DNA from 2 places in the Arthrobacter sp. YA7-1 genome. Region 2 is predicted to be linked to the other one. Evidence: riboswitches for the same ligand, from Rfam matches in the RefSeq annotation. Region 2 holds a riboswitch; the other holds the start of a gene.

Region 1 (4,410 bases), 320 kb from region 2:
CGGTTGGCGCCGGTGTTGGCGATGGCCGTGGCGAGCAGCGCCAGGAAGTTGGCCAGCTGCGGGTCCATGAAGCCGCGGCAGAACAGGAAAATGAGCACGTAGGCCAGGGTGGAGGCAGCGCCGATCGCGGCGAACCGGACCAGTTGCCCGAAAAGGCTGCTGCGCGGGCTCTGCTCGGCAATGCGCGACGACGCCGGAAGCGGCCCGCGTGCCAGCGCTGCGCGCAGTTCCGGAACGGGGATGCGGCCCGAGACGAGATCCCGGGTCAGCCGGACCATGCCGCGGATGTCTGCCAGGGCAGTGCGCACCACGTCGACGCTGGAATTGGGATCGTCGATCCAGTCAACGGGAACCTCGTGCACGCGGAGTCCGCAGCGTTCGGCGACCACCAGGAGTTCAGTGTCGAAGAACCACGAGTTGTCCATGGTGTGGGGGAGGAGCTGCTGGGCGACATCTGCCCGGATCGCCTTGAAGCCGCACTGCGCATCGCTGAAACGGGCGCCCATGAACGAGTGCAGCATCAGGTTGTAGCTGCGCGAAATGAACTCGCGCTTGGGGCCGCGGACAACCCTTGAGTTCCGCGTCAGGCGCGTGCCGATGGCGAGGTCCGAGTGGCCGGAGATCAGCGGTGCCAGAAGGGGCGCCAGCGCGGCGAGGTCCGTGGACAGATCCACGTCCATGTAAGCGAGAACCGGGGACGGCGATGCAAGCCACACCTTGCGAAGGGCGTTGCCGCGTCCCTTCTCCTCAAGATGGACAACAGCGAGTTCGGGCAGCTCCCTCGCCACGCGTTCAGCGATTTTCAAGGTGCCGTCCGTGCTCGCGTTGTCCGCCACGGTGATGCGGAAGCCGTGCGGGAACGTCTCGCGCAAGTGGCCGTGAAGCCGGCGCAGGCACTCCTCAAGGTCGCGTTCCTCGTTGAAGACCGGGATCGTGACATCGAGCACGGGGATGGCGGTGTGGGTGTCCACGGGGGCGCGTCGCACCGTGCTGCGCTGGAGGGGAGCGTTGGGCTGGAGGGGAGCGTTGGGCTGGAGGGGAAGGCCCGGCGGCACCACCGCGGGGTCCTTCAGGGTACCGGAGGTGGATTCGATGAGCGTCATGTATCCAGAGTGCGGCTGCCGATTATGAGGGCTTTAGGCGGAACCTGTGATATGGCTGTGGATCTCCGACCGGCATGGCGACTCGCATGTGTGGCCACTAGGCGCAGAGGTCCGCCCCCGGAAGGGACGGACCCCTGCGTTCTTTGTGCGTGGCTCCTGGCTTAGTACCAGTTGTTCGCGAGGTGGAAGGACCACGCCGCGGACGGCGATCCGTAGCGTTCCTTGATGTAGTTCAGGCCCCAGCGGATCTGCGTCTGGTAGTTGGTCTGCCAATCGGCGCCCTCGGATGCCATTTTCGCGCCCGGCAGCGACTGCCCGATTCCGTAAGCGCCGCTGGAGGCGTTGGTGGCAGTCGTGCGCCAATCCGATTCCTTGTTCCACAAGGTGATCAGTGCGGACATCTCGCCCTGACCCCAACCGTAGGAGGGCAGGAGGCTAGCGGCATAGGCCTGGGCCCCGGCGGGATCGTCGAGGGCAACAGGTGCGGCCGGGGCTGCAGGCGCGGCCGGAGCGGCGGGAGCGGCAGCCTGGGGCGCGACGGCGGCCGGAGCCGGGGCGGCTGCCCGGCTCGGAACCGGCGTGGCGCTCGGCTTGGCGCTCGCGCTCGCCGACGGCGTGGCGGTGGCCAATGGAGTGGCTGAGTGACTAACCGCGCGGGAATCCGACGAACGGCTCATGTCCTGGGCATTGATGGCTTGTCCGGCGGCCTGGCTTGCAGCACCGGCACCGAGGAACACGGCGACGACGCCGGCAACAACTGCCATGCGCTGGCCGGTGCCGAGGTTTGAAGCGACTCGCCTCAACGTAGAACGTGACTTGTTTCTCCGGGCCGGTTCGCCGCGGTGGCGCGCAACAGAGCGCGACTGATTCCTGGAATCAGACATGGTGATTGCCTCTCGACGCCTGCGGAGTTAGCTGTCGGATTCGGATGAGGTCATCCGGCCGTGGCCACTGGGAATCGTGGCGGTGCGGCTTCACCCCTAGGGCTGGCTCAACATGAGCGCTTGCCCGGAGACCTGGGTCCCCCGTCTCTGCCTGGACTGTTGGCACCGGGGAGGGGCAGAGCTCGGCGCCTACCCGGCGGCGGCCGGAATGATCCGGCGCACCTATTCGACGGTACAGGAGGATCCGGCTTAAGTCACATTTGGGTAACGGAGATCACGACGCCGGTGCGTCGACTTGCGCTCGCCGCGCACCGGCGTCGTCATTTTGTGGACGGCCTTCAGGCCGTGGCGGTCCTCAGCGCCGGAAGCCGCACCGCAAACTCCGTCCGGCCCGGCCGCGATGCCACTTCGACAGTACCGCCATGCGCCTGAACGATGGATTCCACGATCGACAAGCCGAGCCCGGACGTGCCCTCGGAACCGGAGCGGGCGGCGTCGGCACGGGCAAAGCGCGAGAAAATCCTGCCCTGGAAATCCGGCGGGATGCCCGGCCCGTTATCCGTCACGGTCACCACGGCGCTGCCATCGGCGGAACGCATGACGCCGGTGACCACGGTGGTACCCGCCTCCGTGTGCTTGCGGGCGTTGGAGAGCAGATTTGCCAAGACCTGGTGGAGCTGAGTGGTGTCGCCGCGGACCGTGATGGGCTCATCCGGGAGCTTGAGCTGCCAGATGTGTTCGGGGGCCATGACTTTCTCGTCGCTGACGGTTTCGACCACCAACTGCGTGAGGTCCACATCGGTGAACTCCGGGGCCTTGCCTTCGTCAAGCCGGGCCAGCAGAAGGAGGTCCTCCACGAGGGTGGTCATGCGTTCGGACTGGCTTTGCACCCGGCCCAGTGATTTGCGGCCGTCCTCGGTGAACGTCTCGGTCATGCGCAAGAGCTCTGTGTAGCCGCGGATGGCCGTCAGCGGAGTGCGTAGTTCGTGTGACGCGTCGGCCACGAACTGGCGCACTTTCGTTTCGCTTTGCTGGCGCGCCTCGAGGGCGCTCGAGACGTTGTCCAGCATGAGGTTCAATGCATGGCCCACGCTTCCCACCTCTGTGCCCGGGTGGGCCGCCGACGCCGGAACGCGCACCGCGAGTGCCACCTCACCGGCGTCGAGCGGAAGTTTCGATACCTTCGTGGCGACGTCGGAAAGTTGCTCCAGAGGGCGCATGGTACGGCGGATCAGGACGGTTCCGGCCAGCCCGATCAGGATCAGCCCGCCCAAGGACACCAGCACCATGGTCCACACGAGCGAGGCCTCGGTGTCTTCTTTCGAGGCAAGCGGCAGCCCCGTGATGACCACATCGCCATAGGGGGTTTCGGCGGCTACCAGCCGGTAGCCGCCATTGGAGAGGGTGCGATCAACCGGACGGCCATCGGAGGGGAGCGCCAACAGTATTCCGGCATCGCTGGGCGACAACGGAGTACGGGTGGCATCCGAGGAGAGGAACCCGGCATCGCTGCTCACCTGGCCGCCAAGGATTCGCGCGTTCAAGGTGCCGATGCTCTGGCCCCGGGGATCCAGGGGGTCCGGACGGCCGCCGGGGTTGCCTTGCGGCGGGCGCCCGTGCGACGCCTGCATCAATTGCTGGTCCAGTTGCTTCGTGAGGAACACGTCCATGGAGGCATAGCTGACCACCCCGACTGCGCCGCAGATGGCCACGAGGAGCGCCATGGAGAGGAGGATCAAGCGGGTGCGCAAGTGCCAGGTTGAGGGATTGAACCAGCTGTGGTCGGTTTGGCGGGGGATACCCGAGAGTGCGGACATTCGACGCCCCGGCTATTCGGCAGGCTTGATGACGTAGCCGGCTCCGCGCACCGTGTGGATCATGGGCGGATGGTTGGCCTCGATCTTCTTGCGAAGGTATGAGATGTAAAGCTCCACGATGTTGGCCTGGCCGCCGAAATCGTAATCCCACACGCGGTCCAGGATCTGGGCCTTGCTAACCACGCGCTTGGGATTTTCCATGAGGTAGCGCAGGAGTTCGAACTGGGTCGCGGTGAGCGGGATGTCTTCGCCGCCGCGGGTGACTTCACGGGTGTCAACGTTCAAGGTCAGGTCGCCTACCACCAGCTCGGCCGTGTCCATCGCAGCCACCCCCGAGCGCTGGACCAAGCGGTGCAGGCGCAGGAGGACTTCCTCCATGCTGAAGGGCTTGGTGACATAATCGTCGCCGCCCGCGGCCAACCCCACGATCCGGTCCTGCACGTCATCCTTGGCGGTGAGGAAAAGCGCAGGAACCTCGGGCGCAAAGGCGCGGATCCTGCCCAGCAGCTCAACGCCGTCGAACCCTGGAAGCATCACATCCAGCACCAGGACGTCCGGACGGAAGTCCTTGGCGAGCTTCACTGCGGCCGGACCGTCGCCGGCCAC
Region 2 (4,410 bases):
CTGTGGATCGACAACCTAAGAGTAAACACCCGGAGGCCAGATCAACGAATCCTAGCGTGAGTTCCAGGACGGTGTCGGTCAAAGTTCATGTGCCGGACACGTTTGCGCATGCTGGTTAAAACGGAACATCCCCGCCGGCGGACCGACGGGGATGTTCCAGTGAAAACTATGTAGCCGGAGCTAATTAGCCACCGACGCGGATGAAGACCGGGCCGGAACCGACGTTGACGCTGTACAGGGCGGTGGTGCCACCGTTCCAGCCGCCGTGGACTGCCATGCCGTTGCCGACGTAAACGGCGATGTGGGCCATGCCCATGCCACCGTTCTGGTAGTAGACGAGGTCACCCGGCTGCGCTTCAGCAGCGCTGACCGTGCGGCCGAGGGAGAGGTAGTCTGCCGGCCAACCGTGGAAGTGGATGCCAACGGCAGCCAAGGAGTTCGAAGCCAGGGCCGTGCAGTCCTGGGCAACGCCAAGCTGTGCGTAAGCTGCGGCAGCAATTGCCGCGCCCTGGCCGCTGGCAACCTTCGTTGCGGGAGAAACAGCAGCAGTCACGGAAAGCGTCGAGACGCCGGTAGCGGCACCCGTTGCAGCCTGCGGAGCAGGAGCAGCTTCCTGGGTAGCGACCGGAGCAGCAACAACCGGAGCAGCCTCGGTGGAAACCGTCGGGCGCTCGTACTTGATGGCGACGGAGGAGTCGGCCGAAATGCTGGCTTGGGCGACGGACTGGACTTCCAGGGCGGAAGTCGAAGTGGACTCGCGGGGGACGTTGGTTTCTGCAGCGTTGGCTGCGATACCGCTAGTAAGCACCAGACCGGAAGCAGCTGCGATAACCGCTGCCTGACGGCCTACGCCACCGGCGTTGCTGCCGACAGTCTTAGCGATAACGGCAAGCGAGTTGGTCTTGGTGACCGCGGCACGGTGGCGCGCGACAGTAGAGCGTGAAGACACGTTAAGAGGCCTCTCCCTATGCCCGCGAGGTAAGCTGTCGGATTCGGATGGGAGTCATCCGGCCACACTTCTCCCTCTCGGAAGTTGTGCGACTTAACCCCAAGGCCATCCGTGAAGATGACCAAAAGTGGGTCCCCCGCCTCTGCCAGACGATGTTTTGCGAACGGAACCTCGAGCAGTGGCAGAGCTAGGCAATCCACTCGAGTGCATCAACTCTCTAAAAGTTGATGCGTCTTAGACGGTACATGAGTTTTGGCTGAATGTCACATTCAGGTCACGGAGCGTGACAAGCATGCGAGAGGCTTCCATCGGATTGGCTACAGCCAGCCCAGGGGGTCGACGACGTCGCCGTTGACCATGACTTCAAAATGGAGGTGGCAGCCGGTGGAGGCGCCGGTAGTGCCGCTCAACGCGATGACGTCGCCGCGGCTGACAGTCTGGCCCACGTGGACGTTGAACGAAGACAAATGGTTGTACGTGGTTTCCAGGCCGTTGCCGTGGTCCACCACAATGCGGTTCCCGCCGCCATACGGATGCCAGCCGGCGAAGGTCACCTTGCCCGCCGCAGCGGCATGGACCTGGGTGCCGCACTGGGCCACGAAGTCCTGGCCCCGGTGGAATTCGCCTAGGCCGCCCGTGATGGGGTTCACGCGGTAACCGAACGGCGAGGCCGTGATCAGGGTATCCAGCGGCGCCCCGAGTGTGCCCTTGGAGGACGACGTCGTGATGGTGCCGACGGACTGCGCGCTCAGGAGCTGTTTGAGCCTGCTGTCCGGATCTGCCGTGGTGGAAACCGCAGCGCGGCTGAAATCGATCGTGGCGCTTGCCGCGGCCGGGATTTCAGGCTGGGTTCCCACTGCCAGGGCCGTCTGGTTCAACTCAGGGGTGGCCGTCATGGCGCCGGCGCCCGGCATGGCGATCGTGAGGATGAGGCCGGTAGCCGCAAGGGCCACGCCGGCCTTCTGCCCCGCTCCGCTCGCTGCGGCGAACTCGGCCATCTGCCGCAAAGGTCCCTTGCGGCGGCGGAGTTCGCGATGGGGATCGCGGGGCCGCTGGTGCTCGACGGCGCTTGCGCTCCGCAGCTCAGCAGCAGGACCGGACGCGCGCCTGCGGCCCCTGGTGTTCTGCGTGGTCAAGGTTTTCCTCTCTGGCAAGCCTGCGAAGTTAGCTGTCGGATTCGGGCCAGAGAGATCGTGGACCCGGTCCGCACGAAGGACGCGAAGCGCAGGGCTACTCCGAGGAGGACCCTGCGCAATGTGTGCTTCTGCTGCGGACTTCACCCCAAGGCCGTCTTTCGACGGCCGATGGTGGTTCCCCCGCTTCTGCCAGTGAATGGACTAATCCACCTGATCCACTGGCAGAACTCGGCTTCGGATCAGGTAACGCTTTGGTATCGGCGCCAGTACCCAACTATAGGGGATTAAGCCCCCGCGGTAATAATTTCGTTATCTTTGCCGCTCGCCTTGCCGGAGAGGCTAGGCGACCGTGACAAACACGTGCGAGGCAACCTCCGGCGGCAGCTCCAGGGCGCCGTCGATATTGGGCACGCGGACTGAGATGTACTCCCCCACCCGTTCCAGGGAAACCCTGGCACCGGGACGGATTCCGCCCTCGTCCAGCTGCACCAGGAGTTCCGGTTCCACCTGGATCGGTTCGGCCAATCGGCTGACGGTGACCCGGTTTTCAGGTGAGTATTCGTTCATCGCGTCAAGGAGGTTGACCACGCCGTCCGTAAACGCGTGGGACGCGGCTCCGCCCAATGCTTCGAGTCCCGGAATGGGGTTGCCGTAGGGCGATTCCGTGGGGTGGTCCAGGAGCTCGTAGAGCCGCCGCTCCACGCGCTCGCTCATGACGTGCTCCCAGCGGCACGCTTCATCGTGGACGTAGGCCCAGTCAAGCCCGATGACATCGGCGAGGAGCCGTTCCGCGAGCCGGTGCTTGCGCATGACTTCCGTGGCGCGTTTCCGGCCCGTTTCGGTCAGCTCAAGGTGCCGGTCGTTGGACACAATCACCAGGCCGTCGCGTTCCATCCGACCGATCGTCTGGGAAACAGTTGGGCCGGAGTGCCGCAAGCGTTCGGCGATGCGTGCGCGAAGAGCCACGATGTTCTCTTCTTCAAGCTCCAAAATGGTCCGAAGATACATCTCAGTGGTATCGATCAGATCCGTCATCCAGCTCAGCTCCTCGAGCGCAGTATCTTGCGTGTTTTCGCCAGCTCCAAGCTTAGCTTATTTGGAATTACTCCGGATAATTACGACGCCGGTCCAGCGCTCTTCCGCCGTCCCATCCGGAGCCGACCAAACAAATGCTTTCCACGTGGCGGACTATGACACCTCCGGTTCTGCCCCCGCCTGCGGCGTCGGGCAGAATTGGGAAGTCGAAGGAGGCAGCTTGCCACCTGCCACGACCCATCTAGGCCGCTACTTCACCATTGGAGCATCCCGTGAGCGACAACAGCATCACTATCCCCGCCGATTTGCTGCCCAAGGACGGCCGCTTCGGCGCCGGGCCCTCCAAGGTCCGCCCGGAGCAGATCGAGGCCCTGTCCGCCGCCTCGACCACGATCCTCGGCACCTCCCACCGCCAGGCACCGGTCAAGAACCTGGTGGGCTCCGTCCGCGAGGGACTGAGCCAGTTCTTCCGTGCGCCCGAGGGCTACGAGGTGATTCTCGGCGTCGGCGGCTCCACCGCGTTCTGGGATGTCGCCGGCTTCGGCCTGGTCGAGAAGAAAGCCCAGCACCTCTCCTTCGGTGAGTTCGGCTCCAAGTTCGCTGCGGCCACCAACAAGGCACCCTTCCTGGAAGCCTCGTCCATCATCACGTCCGAGCCGGGCACCCGGCCGGTTTCCGAGGCCGAAGCGGGCGTGGACGTGTACGCATGGCCGCAGAACGAAACCTCGACGGGTGTGGCCGCTCCGGTCAAGCGCGTTGAGGGCAGCGACGACGGCGCCCTGGTCCTGGTGGATGCGACGTCCGCGGCCGGCGGCCTGGATGTCGATGTTGCCGAGGCCGACGTCTACTACTTCGCTCCGCAAAAGAACTTCGCCTCCGACGGCGGCCTGTGGCTGGGCCTCTTCTCCCCCGCAGCCCTGGAGCGCGCCGCCCGCATCAAGGCAAGCGGCCGGTGGATCCCCGATTTCCTGGACCTTCAGACGGCCATCGACAACTCGAAGCTCAACCAGACCTACAACACGCCGTCCTTGTCCACCTTGGTGACCTTGGATGCCCAGGTGCAGTGGCTCAACAAGAATGGTGGCCTGGACTTCGCTTCGGGACGCACCGCGGACTCCGCAAACCGCATCTACACGTGGGCAGAGGCTTCCGAGTACGCCACCCCGTTCGTCGCGAAGGCAGAGGATCGCTCCAACGTCATCGCCACGATCGATTTCGATGATTCGATCGATGCCGCGGCCATCGCCAAGGTGCTGCGCGCCAACGGGATCGTGGACACGGAGCCGTACC

The links. A riboswitch is a leader RNA that binds a small molecule or an ion and turns the genes downstream of it on or off. The one in region 2 is predicted to bind cyclic di-AMP.
Region 1: linked by a shared signal. The riboswitch ahead of OIT41_RS02745 (hypothetical protein) and the one ahead of OIT41_RS04205 (M23 family metallopeptidase) in region 2 are both predicted to bind cyclic di-AMP.

The regions. Positions count from the first base shown of each region.
Region 1 is NZ_CP110114.1:560,053-564,462, forward strand. It holds gene OIT41_RS02740 (glycosyltransferase) at 1-1,103, opposite strand, end outside; gene OIT41_RS02745 (hypothetical protein) at 1,265-1,867, opposite strand; cyclic di-AMP (ydaO/yuaA leader) riboswitch at 1,990-2,185, opposite strand; gene OIT41_RS02750 (sensor histidine kinase) at 2,326-3,804, opposite strand; gene OIT41_RS02755 (response regulator transcription factor) at 3,817-4,410, opposite strand, start outside.
Region 2 is NZ_CP110114.1:878,769-883,178, reverse strand. It holds gene OIT41_RS04210 (NlpC/P60 family protein) at 185-949, opposite strand; cyclic di-AMP (ydaO/yuaA leader) riboswitch at 955-1,137, opposite strand; gene OIT41_RS04205 (M23 family metallopeptidase) at 1,267-2,085, opposite strand; cyclic di-AMP (ydaO/yuaA leader) riboswitch at 2,088-2,298, opposite strand; gene OIT41_RS04200 (metal-dependent transcriptional regulator) at 2,425-3,120, opposite strand; gene serC (phosphoserine transaminase) at 3,393-4,410, shown strand, end outside.